Linked DNA regions of Desulfosporosinus acidiphilus SJ4. The protein of the gene in region 1 interacts with the protein of each later gene in a pairwise test. Links are inferred from orthologs where the notes say so. Each region holds a gene or a part of one and is shown in the gene's direction. Other genes may lie near its edges. The genes, in order: ileS, DESACI_RS13660 and DESACI_RS13185.

Region 1 (3,807 bases):
TTCTTGAAAATTCGGTGTAAAGTTTAAGCAGTGACGGTTTTGGTTAAATTATGAGAAAACGACGATGAAAAGGACAGTAGTAATTGAATCTGGTTTTTAGAGACATAATCCCTGGCTGAAAGATTATGACGAAGATTCTTTATGAAGATCACCTTGGAGTTGGGTGGCTGAAAACAATTAAGCTGCTCCGTTTGACATGCGTTATATGTTTTAAGTGATTGACGGATTGTTTATTTGAGCAATCCATTAATAATAAGGGTGGTACCGCGAGATAATTCGTCCCTAAGTTGTAGACTTAGGGACTTTTGCTGTTACTGCCTCCTCTATTAAAGGTATTATTTTACTCATTGAGAAAGGAAGATGACCATGGCTGATTTTAAAATTTTATCGGACCAACCGGTAGCCCAAAAAGAAAGCGAAATAGCAGATTTTTGGGACGAACATGAGATTCTTGATAAAAGCATCCAAAACAGGGAAGGCAAGACACCTTTTGTCTTCTATGAAGGACCTCCCACAGCTAACGGTAAACCGGGAATCCATCACGTTATAGCCAGAACGCTTAAGGATTCGGTTTGCCGCTTAAAGTCTATGCAGGGTTACCAAGTCAAGCGGAAAGCCGGGTGGGATACCCATGGACTTCCTGTAGAAATCGAAGTTGAAAAGCAGCTTAAGCTTACCAACAAGCAGGACATTGAAGATTATGGTATCGCTGCATTTAATCAAAAGTGCCGGGAATCTGTGTTTAGTTATGAAAAACAATGGCGGGATATGACCAAACGTATGGGATATTCCATTGATTTGGATCATCCTTACGTGACATTGGATAATAACTATATTGAAAGTGTGTGGTGGATTCTCGACCAATTTTTCAAGCAAGGTTTAATTTATGAAGGACACAAAATTCTGCCCTATTGTTCACGCTGCGGTACAGGGTTGGCTTCCCATGAAGTCGCCCAGGGATATCAGGAGATAAAGACCAATACTGTCTATGTTAAATTTAAGAAAAAAGATGCCGAGGAATACTTTTTAGTTTGGACGACAACGCCCTGGACACTGCCTTCAAACGTAGCCCTTACGGTAAATCCTCAGGAAATCTACCTGAAGGTCCGACAAAATAATGAGGTCTATTATGTTTCTAAGACCTTGTCCGCCAAAGTGTTGGGTGAAGAGTTTGAAGTTTTGGCCGAAATCCCCGGCAAAGATCTCGAGTATGCAGAATATGAACAGTTGATGCCCTTTGTTAAATCGGATAAGAAGGCCTTTTTTGTTACCTTGGGCGATTATGTAACTACTGAAGATGGAACCGGAATAGTTCATACCGCCCCGGCTTTCGGCGAAGATGACTATAATACAGGGCGCAGGTATAATCTGCCGGTGCTTCAACCCGTCAATGAAACCGGAAAATTTGTGACCACACCCTGGGCAGGAAGCTTTGTTATGGATGCCGATTTGGAGATTATCAAGTGGCTGCACGGAGAAGGGAAATTATACAAAAAGGAAAAAGTAGAACACAATTATCCCCATTGTTGGAGATGCCATACTCCGCTGCTGTATTATGCAAAACCAAGCTGGTATATTGAAGTCACTAAATTTAAGGACAAATTAGTTGAAAATAACAACCGTGTGGAATGGTATCCCGATTATGTGGGAGAAAAAAGATTTGGTAACTGGCTGGAAAATGTCAATGATTGGGCGTTGTCCCGCAGCAGATACTGGGGAACACCGCTTAACATCTGGCGATGCGAATGCGGGCATACCACATCGATTGGCTCCCGCCAAGAGTTAAGAGAAAAATCTCTGGAGCCTCTGGATGAATCGGTTGAGTTGCATCGTCCTTTTGTTGACGGTATCCACTTAAAATGCGAAAAGTGCGGTTCAACCATGACACGTGTCACGGATGTAATCGATTGCTGGTTTGACAGCGGTTCGATGCCTTTTGCCCAGCAGCACTATCCTTTTGAAAACAGCGAGACCTTTGACCAGGTCTTCCCGGCTGATTTTATCTGTGAAGGGATTGACCAGACGAGGGGATGGTTTTATTCTTTGCTTGTAATCTCCACCTTTGTAAAAGGAGTTGCCCCCTACAAACGAGTATTAGTCAACGATCTGATCTTAGATAAGGACGGGCATAAAATGTCCAAGTCCAAAGGAAATACTGTTAATCCTTTCGAATTGTTCGATCAATATGGAGCCGATGCTCTGAGATGGTATTTACTTTATGTATCTCCGGCTTGGACTCCAACTAAATTTGATATCGAAGGGCTGAAGGAGGTGCAAAGTAAATTTTTCAGTACCCTCAGAAATGTTTATGCTTTCTTCTCCCTGTATGCCAACACGGATAAGCTTGATCCGCGAACCTTCTTTATTGAACACAAGGATCGCCCCGAGCTTGACCGATGGCTCTTATCGAAATACAACAGTCTCCTTCAAGAAGTTGAATCGGATCTCAATGTCTTTGATCTTACTAAGGCAGTCAGAAAAATCCAGGAGTTTGTCAACGAGGACCTCTCTAACTGGTATATCCGACGTTCACGCCGCCGTTTCTGGAGTACCGAGCTAACCGATGATAAGAAAGCTGTCTATAATACCACCTATGAAATCCTGGTGGGATTGTCTAAACTGGTGGCACCTTTTGCACCTTATATTTCAGAGGAGCTTTATAAACGGCTAACCGATGAACTGTCAGTTCACCTGGCAGATTATCCTGTTATTGAAGCGCAGCTGATAGATGTCGAGCTGGAAACGAGAATGGATTTGGTGAGAAAACTGGTAGGGCTGGGCAGGGCGGCCAGAGAACAAGTGAGAATCAAAGTGCGCCAGCCAATCCAACAGATTTTAATTGACGGCAAATATCAACAGCTGATCGACTACATGCTTCCCTTAATCAAAGAGGAGCTAAATGTTAAAGAAGTTGTGTTTGCTAAGGATTTAAATCAGTATATGAGCTTCAGTCTCAAGCCTAATTTCAAAGTAGCAGGCTCAATTTTCGGTTCGAAGATAAAATCCTTAAGCAAAGTATTAGCTGCCTTAGACGCTTCTGCAGTGGTGCCTAAGTTAGAAGCGGGGGAAACCATCTCCCTTGAGGTCGATGGAGAACTCATAGATCTGGTTAAGGATCATGTAATCACCTCGATTTCTGCCAAAGAAGGCTTCACAATGACTGTGGAGGACAACTTATTCGTAATCCTTGAAACGACGCTTACAAAAGAGCTAATTAATGAAGGTTATGCGAGGGAGTTTGTTTCCAAGGTTCAGCAGATGAGAAAGAACAATGGTTATGAGATGATGGATCGAATCACGATCGTTTACGAGGGTGATGAGGAAATAGCGGAAGCCGTCAAGTTGTTCGAAGACTATATTAAACAGGAAACTTTAGCAAATTCTATCGAGCGAACTCAGGATGCCGGCTTGGAGCAGCAAAACCTTAATGGTCATAAGACAGGCATGAAGCTGGAAAAAGTGTCTAATTGATAAATTGCCTATAAAAATAGGACTCCGTATCGCTTTGTTGAAAAGTGGTACGGAGTTTATTATTTTGGCTCATTATGGATGCCCGCTTAGGATAGAGAATTAGTATCCACCCATTCTTTGGCATTCTGTACAGATTCTTCGCTGGGTATAGGAACATTGGATTGAGGTTTTACACTTTCAATATGTCCCCGCCAGGCTGCCGTATCATGTCTTTCAATAGGATTAGCTGCGAATTTTTCCCTGGATTTATTTTCAGCCATGATAATACCCTCCTTTAATTGCATACTTAGTATTCCCGGTTTTTAATCAATCATTTGTTTCTATTTATAATTTCTT
Region 2 (3,117 bases), 2.6 Mb from region 1 along the record:
GCGGAGAAATAATCAACTGAAGGGAAAAGTGTATATTTCCTACTCCGATGAAGACATTGCTTACCAGAAAAAACTGTCCCAATTGTCCGGAGCAGATATCTATGGGGTGGATGTTGGAGATAGCCAAGGCTGTTTCGCTGTTGAAAGACTGAGTTCCGATAAGGTACTCATAAAAGAAATTTTACTTCCTGAGAACTGCATGACCGCCGCCCTTAAAGCGATAAGCACAGAAATTGAGGCAGATGACTATAGTTTGCGGACCCATCCGCATTTGGGAGCGCAATTGGAAGGCACCGTGCGTCCCTTCGGAATGGTTAGGATGGCTGGAGAAATCGAGGGGACTATTACTTCTAACAATTTTGGGTATTTGGGCTTAGCTTTTGACTAGAGATAGATAATAGTTTGGGGATTTTGTTCCGGTACCTTCAGTGGTATTGTGTTCAATCATAATAAACCTATGATGTTGAATTTTGGGAAAGTTTATACGAATTCTGCTTCAATGAACGAACTTTATAACGAATTTAAAATAGAAAAGTCGCCCTACAGCAAGGGCGACTTTTCATCTTTTTCATGTCAGTATAGTTCTAGAATACTTTTTTCTATTTCTTTTTCTATCTGTTTATCTTAAGTGATATCCTCTGTACTAATACTACAATACAGATGTTGATATCTTATCATAATCATCTTAAGAAGTTATTAAGATTCGACCGGTAAATGTTGCTCAGATTGCCAATAACAAGAATACTGCATCGCGCACAATTTTCTAAAATGATTTTTGTGGCCTTCAGCAAAATAACAAGTTCAAAAGAGATGGAGAAACATTTTAAGAAGGGTAGGGATGAAATCCAAAAAGTATTTGATTCCCTTCAAGAAGTCCTTGAAGAAGAAAACATTCCGATTTCTGCATCCAGTGATTATCAGATCTATGAAGTGAAATTCCCCCCTTTTTCCGACCGATTAATGCTGTTTTTTGTTAATATGTGTTTGGGACTTTTCTGCTTTAATATAGTATTACAGGCTTTGACCTCCAGTTTTAGGTCAGATATTGTCATGAAAGTAAACAAGATTATGAATGATGTGAGGCGATATTATGGACATGGTGTACTTTTAATGACTAAAGAAGGATGGTTAGAGAGACCTCCCCAATCAATGAATAAATAGTTTTAGTCTACCCCCTTAATTAACACTCATAACAGTTAAATAAACATTCACAGGAAACTAAGGAGGAAGTATTTTGACTGAGGCTGATTTTGAAGATCGAATAGAAATTGGAATACTCGGACTTGGAAATTCCATAAGGCAAGATGAAGGCTTCGGTATTCACCTTTTAGAACGACTTAGAAATAATCTTCCTCCGGAAATTGATCTTCTCGATGGTGGAACAGATGGATTAAGACTATTAGACTTCGTGGAAAAAACGAAACGTCTTATTGTTTTGGATGCGGTTGATGCGGGGAAAAAGCCTGGTGAATTGGTAGTTTGGCGTGGGGAAGAGGTTCCGAAATATACTGGCAATAAGCTTTCCGTGCATCAAATGAGCTTCGCTGAAGTTTTGTACTGGGCAGAATTTCAGGGCCATTCGCCGGATGAAATTGTAATCATCGGCGTTCAGCCGGAGAGTCTGGACTGGGGCACTGAATTAACGGATACATTACAGAGACGTATACCTGAAGCGGTTGATCAAGTTCAGGCATGCTTGAAAGAATGGATTTAATGATGTACGTTCAAAGGATTTTTGCTAAAACTTTAGCACGAACTTGCCGATATTCTTAGTAGCGGTAATTTTGGATGGAAGGAAGTTCGTGATGCCCACAAGAAGACGTTTTATTAAATGCTTAATTGCTTTAGGCGCAGGATTACTCCCTTGGTCAGGTTGGTCAGAAATGCTAAAGATCGTCAACCATCAAGCCGCACAAGCAGCTATTCTAACCAACGATTCATCTGCTAAAACTCTTGACTTGATCCATCCCAAAGATGTTTCTTATTTATACCACACTGCGGCGGACGATATCTCAGCCCTTACAGCGTCTGACTTCCAGGGTCGCCGAGCCGGAACTGTTGGTGAGGAAAAAGCTGCGGCCTACTTAATAGAACAAATGAAGGGTTTAGGCTTAGAACCTCTGGGGGATTTAATAAATAAGAACACCCGAAATTATTCAAATGCCTTCACGGTTTATCCGGTGATAGAGGAATTTTATAATGGCCGGTTAACATTTCGCCCGGGAAATTCCCAAGACTTGCGTACCCCCTGTGCCAATGTCATAGGGGGTATCATGGGAAAGAACAAAAGTGAATCGGTAATCTTATCCGCTCATTTTGATCATTTGGGCATTTTTCAAGGTCATCTTTATCCAGGGGCTAACGATAATGCCTCGGGAGTAGGGTGCATCCTTGATCTTGTGCGCCAGTTAGTGCAGGAAGGCGTTAAACCAAAATGCAACATAGTACTCGCTTTTTGGAGTGCAGAGGAGATGGGTTTCGTAGGGTCTTTTTCCTTTTTGCAAAATCCAACCTTTTCTCTTGGCGGACTCAAAGCAGTATTTAATGTTGACACCATTGGGAACGGTGCACTCAATGACTTTTCCGTATGGGCAAGCAGTGACAATGAGGCAGTTCAAGCGATACAATCAGCCGCTTCGGAGCATAATATCAGCATTCCCTTAGCCTCACATGAAGGTTACAACAGTGACCAAGTTTATTTCAATCTGGATCATCTCCCAGCAGTAACTTTGATGGCAAGGGATTGGCTTAACAAAAACCACACTCCTGATGATGTTCCTGATTTTGTGAACCCCGAGAAAGTCGCTCTAGCTAATAAAATCCTTTATAAGGCTGTAAAAAAAATTGCCTACTAAGCATAAAATCAAAATCGCAAATGGTAAATTGGCCATAGGATCAAAGACAATTCATTAAGTAACATTCTCAATCATTGATAGTAACCCATAAAGCTGCGTTAGAAACATAAATGTATTTGGCATATGCTGGATACATTTTTTTTGCGTGAAGCATTAGTTGTTAGAAAGAATTGGCCCCTAGCAAAGTTGAGGCTGCATAGTTCTTCAGGAAATGCTGAAACTAGTCTAGGAAACGGGTCTTGAGGCAATGCGTCCCGTCATT
Region 3 (3,081 bases), 2.5 Mb from region 1 along the record:
TTTATGAGCTTGGCCACAGGAGGCGAAGTATAGTGCAACGGGTTATGAATACAATTAAACGCTATCATTTAGGACCGACAATTGGTCTGGTTATCTTAATTTTTATTCTTTCTTTCGCGACTGCAAAGTTTTTTACCTTTGGAAACCTGCGTAATGTTGCTTTACAGATTTCAGTTAATGCCTTGATCGCCGTGGGTATGACGTTTGTTATCCTGACCGGAGGGATTGACCTGTCGGTCGGTTCCACCTTAGCTTTAAGTGCGGCTATTGCTGCTCAACTTATGATGGGGCATGTAAGTCCTTGGATGGCAGTCATTGTAGCTATAGCTTTCGGAGGTTTGGCCGGCGCACTCAATGGGCTCTTTGTGGCATATGCAGGCTTGGCCCCATTTATTGTTACGTTAGGTACGATGACGCTGTTTAGAGGAATGACAGAAATTTATACCAATGGAATGCCCATTTTCAATTTGCCACAGGAGTTTGCGAAATTTGGTACCGGAACGTTTCTTGAAATTCCGATTCCAGTCTGGGTTATGGCGGCAGTTTTTATTGCTGCTTGGATTGTATTGCACAGAAGCATTTCAGGCAGGCGCATCTATGCTATTGGAGGTAATGAGCGAGTATCCTTCTTAGCTGGTGTTCCGGTCAAGCGATATCTGCTCGGAGTTTATGTAGTCAGCGGTATTTTGGCCTCTCTGGCAGGAATCATTCTGGCCTCCCGTTTAGGCTCCGCAGAACCAACTGCCGGTGTGGGTTATGAACTTGATGCCATTACTGCCGTCGTACTTGGCGGGACCAGTTTGGCAGGAGGAGAAGGGACATTAGTTGGGACATTAATTGGAGCATTAATTCTAGGAATTATTGATAACGGATTAAATCTTCTCAACGTTAATTCTTTTTACCAGGATGCGGTAAAAGGGTTAATTATTCTTGCGGCTATCATGCTTGATCGCAAGAAATCTAATGGGAGGTAAGAGGCCTCAGGCCTCCTTCTTCAAATAAATAAAACATAAAGAGGAGAATGGCAATGAAAAAATGGAAAACTATTTTGGGGCTAGGTGTTCTGACTGTAGGCCTGGTATCTGGGTGTGGAACTGTTTCCAATAGTAATTCAAGCGATAAGACAGCTGCCCAATCAAAATCAAGCGATACCACCATCGGTTTCGCTGTCTCTACAACTAACAATCCGTTCTTTGTAGCAATGGAAAATGGAGTTAAACAGGAAGCTGCTAAAGAAAACATTAAAGTTATTGTCGACAATGGTAATAATGATGCAGCGACTCAATTGAACCAAGTTCAAGATCTGATTCAACAAAAAGTCAGTGCGATAATTCTCAACCCGACAGACAGCCAAGGATTGTCCACTGCAGTTGCTGCGGCCAACAAGGCGAATATTCCTGTCATCACTTTGGACCGCAGCGTAAATTCCGGCAAAGTATCCAGCTTTATTGCTTCTGACAACGTTCAAGCCGGAAAAATGGCTGCTGATGAGATCATAAAAGCCTTGAATGGTCAAGGTAAAGTCGTTGAGCTGCAAGGAATCATTGGTACCTCTGCCGAAAGAGACAGAGAACAAGGATTTGATCAAGAAATGGCAACAGCCAAAGGAATTCAAATTGTCGCTAAACAATCGGCTAATTTCGACCGCAGCAAGGCCTTAAACGTTATGCAAAATATTCTTCAGGCAAATCCGGATGTAAAAGGGGTTTTTGCCCAAAATGATGAGATGGCTCTTGGTGCCTTAAAAGCTATTCAACAAAGCAATAAAACAGGGATAGCTATTGTGGGTATTGATGGAGAGCAAGAAGCAGTTAATGATGTCCAACAAGGACTCTTCTATGCGGATATTGCACAGCAGCCTATTCAAGAGGGTGTATTGGGCGTACAGAACGCAGTGAAACTAGTGAAGGGCAATTCTGTTTCGGCGACAGTCAGCTCACCTCTGATGTTAGTTGAAAAAGGAACTTCATTCAGCGGCTTCTAGAAAAAGTACACGTTTGATAAAGGGATGTTAGCCGGAGGAGGTGAAGCAGGATTATGCGTTCTATTGCGGTCATAGGCAGCCTCAATATGGACATAGTCAACAGGGTTGAGAAAGCACCTTTACCGGGTCAGACTATTAAAGCTCTTGAGACAAGCTATGTTCCCGGCGGAAAAGGAGCAAATCAAGCTGTTGCTGCCGCTCGTGCAGGAGCAAGAGTCGAAATGTTTGGCGCCGTGGGTGCGGACACTTACGGAGAAATTCTGCTGGAGAACCTGAGATCTTCCCGTGTCGGAACGGAAAGTGTTCTTCTTAAACAAGATGTAGGAACAGGATTGGCCTTCATTACCGTAGATGAACTTGGAGAAAACAGTATCATAATTTCTCCGGGCGCTAATGGAAAAGTGGAAACCCAGGATGTCCAGGTTGAGGAAAGGCAATTGCTGGAGCCTGATATCATCATTTTACAGAATGAGATACCTTACTCTACAGTTGCTTATGCCTTGGAATATTTTGGGGCGAAAGGGAAATATATTATCTACAATCCTGCTCCAGCATTCGCACCGCCGGAGAACGCTTTTAGCCGGGTTGGTCTGCTGATTCTCAATGAAACGGAAGCAGCTGTCTTATCCGGGGCAGAAACGGGAACTATAGAAGAAGTTCATTCCGCTGCCAAGATTTTGGTGGACAAAGGATGCCGGGAAGTCATTGTAACTTTGGGAGCCAAAGGATTATTTTACTTGAACAGGGAAGGAACAACGGTCTATTTGCCGGCGTTTAAAGTTGCGGTGACCGATACCACTGCGGCGGGTGATACCTTTGTTGGTGCGTACGCAACTGCTATGGTTGAAGGTAAGCCAGTTCAAGAAGCGCTGCGTTTTGCTTCAGCAGCCTCGGCTCTAACCGTTACCAGAAAAGGTGCCCAGACATCAATTCCTGAACGGTTAGAAATTGATGCTTTTTTAAGCCAAAGGCAGTTCGTTGATGACTTATAATTGATTTGCTTATGACTGACATACTAATTAATGAATGAATGAAGGTCCTCATTTATACCGATGAGGGCCTTTTAAGTTACTCCTTGTTTGGATGGGGCATTATAT

Evidence for each region.
Region 2: the proteins of ileS (region 1) and DESACI_RS13660 interact in binary tests that used the Escherichia coli proteins (3 or more experiments, as listed by UniProt). The link is inferred for Desulfosporosinus acidiphilus SJ4 from one-to-one orthologs.
Region 3: the proteins of ileS (region 1) and DESACI_RS13185 interact in binary tests that used the Escherichia coli proteins (3 or more experiments, as listed by UniProt). The link is inferred for Desulfosporosinus acidiphilus SJ4 from one-to-one orthologs.

What each region holds. Positions count from the first base shown.
Region 1 is NC_018068.1:444,194-448,000, forward strand. The notes cover bases 23-3,671. They hold ileS (isoleucine--tRNA ligase), read left to right. Parts: upstream 23-366; coding sequence 367-3,471; downstream 3,472-3,671. Other genes in these bases: DESACI_RS23375 (CDIF630_02480 family spore surface protein), read right to left, coding at 3,558-3,671. Also shown: more of DESACI_RS23375, read right to left, coding at 3,672-3,731. UniProt on the Escherichia coli protein: Catalyzes the attachment of isoleucine to tRNA(Ile). As IleRS can inadvertently accommodate and process structurally similar amino acids such as valine, to avoid such errors it has two additional distinct tRNA(Ile)-dependent editing activities.
Region 2 is NC_018068.1:3,003,501-3,006,617, reverse strand. Bases 16-2,974 are described here. They hold DESACI_RS13660 (HyaD/HybD family hydrogenase maturation endopeptidase), read left to right. Parts: upstream 16-1,234; coding sequence 1,235-1,714; downstream 1,715-2,974. Other genes in these bases: DESACI_RS13655 (M28 family metallopeptidase), read left to right, coding at 1,806-2,855; DESACI_RS13665 (DUF3231 family protein), read left to right, coding at 727-1,161; DESACI_RS13670 (GNAT family N-acetyltransferase), read left to right, coding at 16-388. Outside these bases: more of DESACI_RS13670, read left to right, coding at 1-15.
Region 3 is NC_018068.1:2,902,569-2,905,649, reverse strand. Bases 83-3,005 are described here. They hold DESACI_RS13185 (substrate-binding domain-containing protein), read left to right. Parts: upstream 83-1,027; coding sequence 1,028-1,984; downstream 1,985-3,005. Other genes in these bases: rbsK (ribokinase), read left to right, coding at 2,038-2,976; DESACI_RS13190 (ABC transporter permease), read left to right, coding at 83-974. Also shown: DESACI_RS13195 (sugar ABC transporter ATP-binding protein), read left to right, coding at 1-33; more of DESACI_RS13190, read left to right, coding at 33-82. UniProt on the Escherichia coli protein: Part of the ABC transporter complex RbsABC involved in ribose import. Binds ribose. Also serves as the primary chemoreceptor for chemotaxis.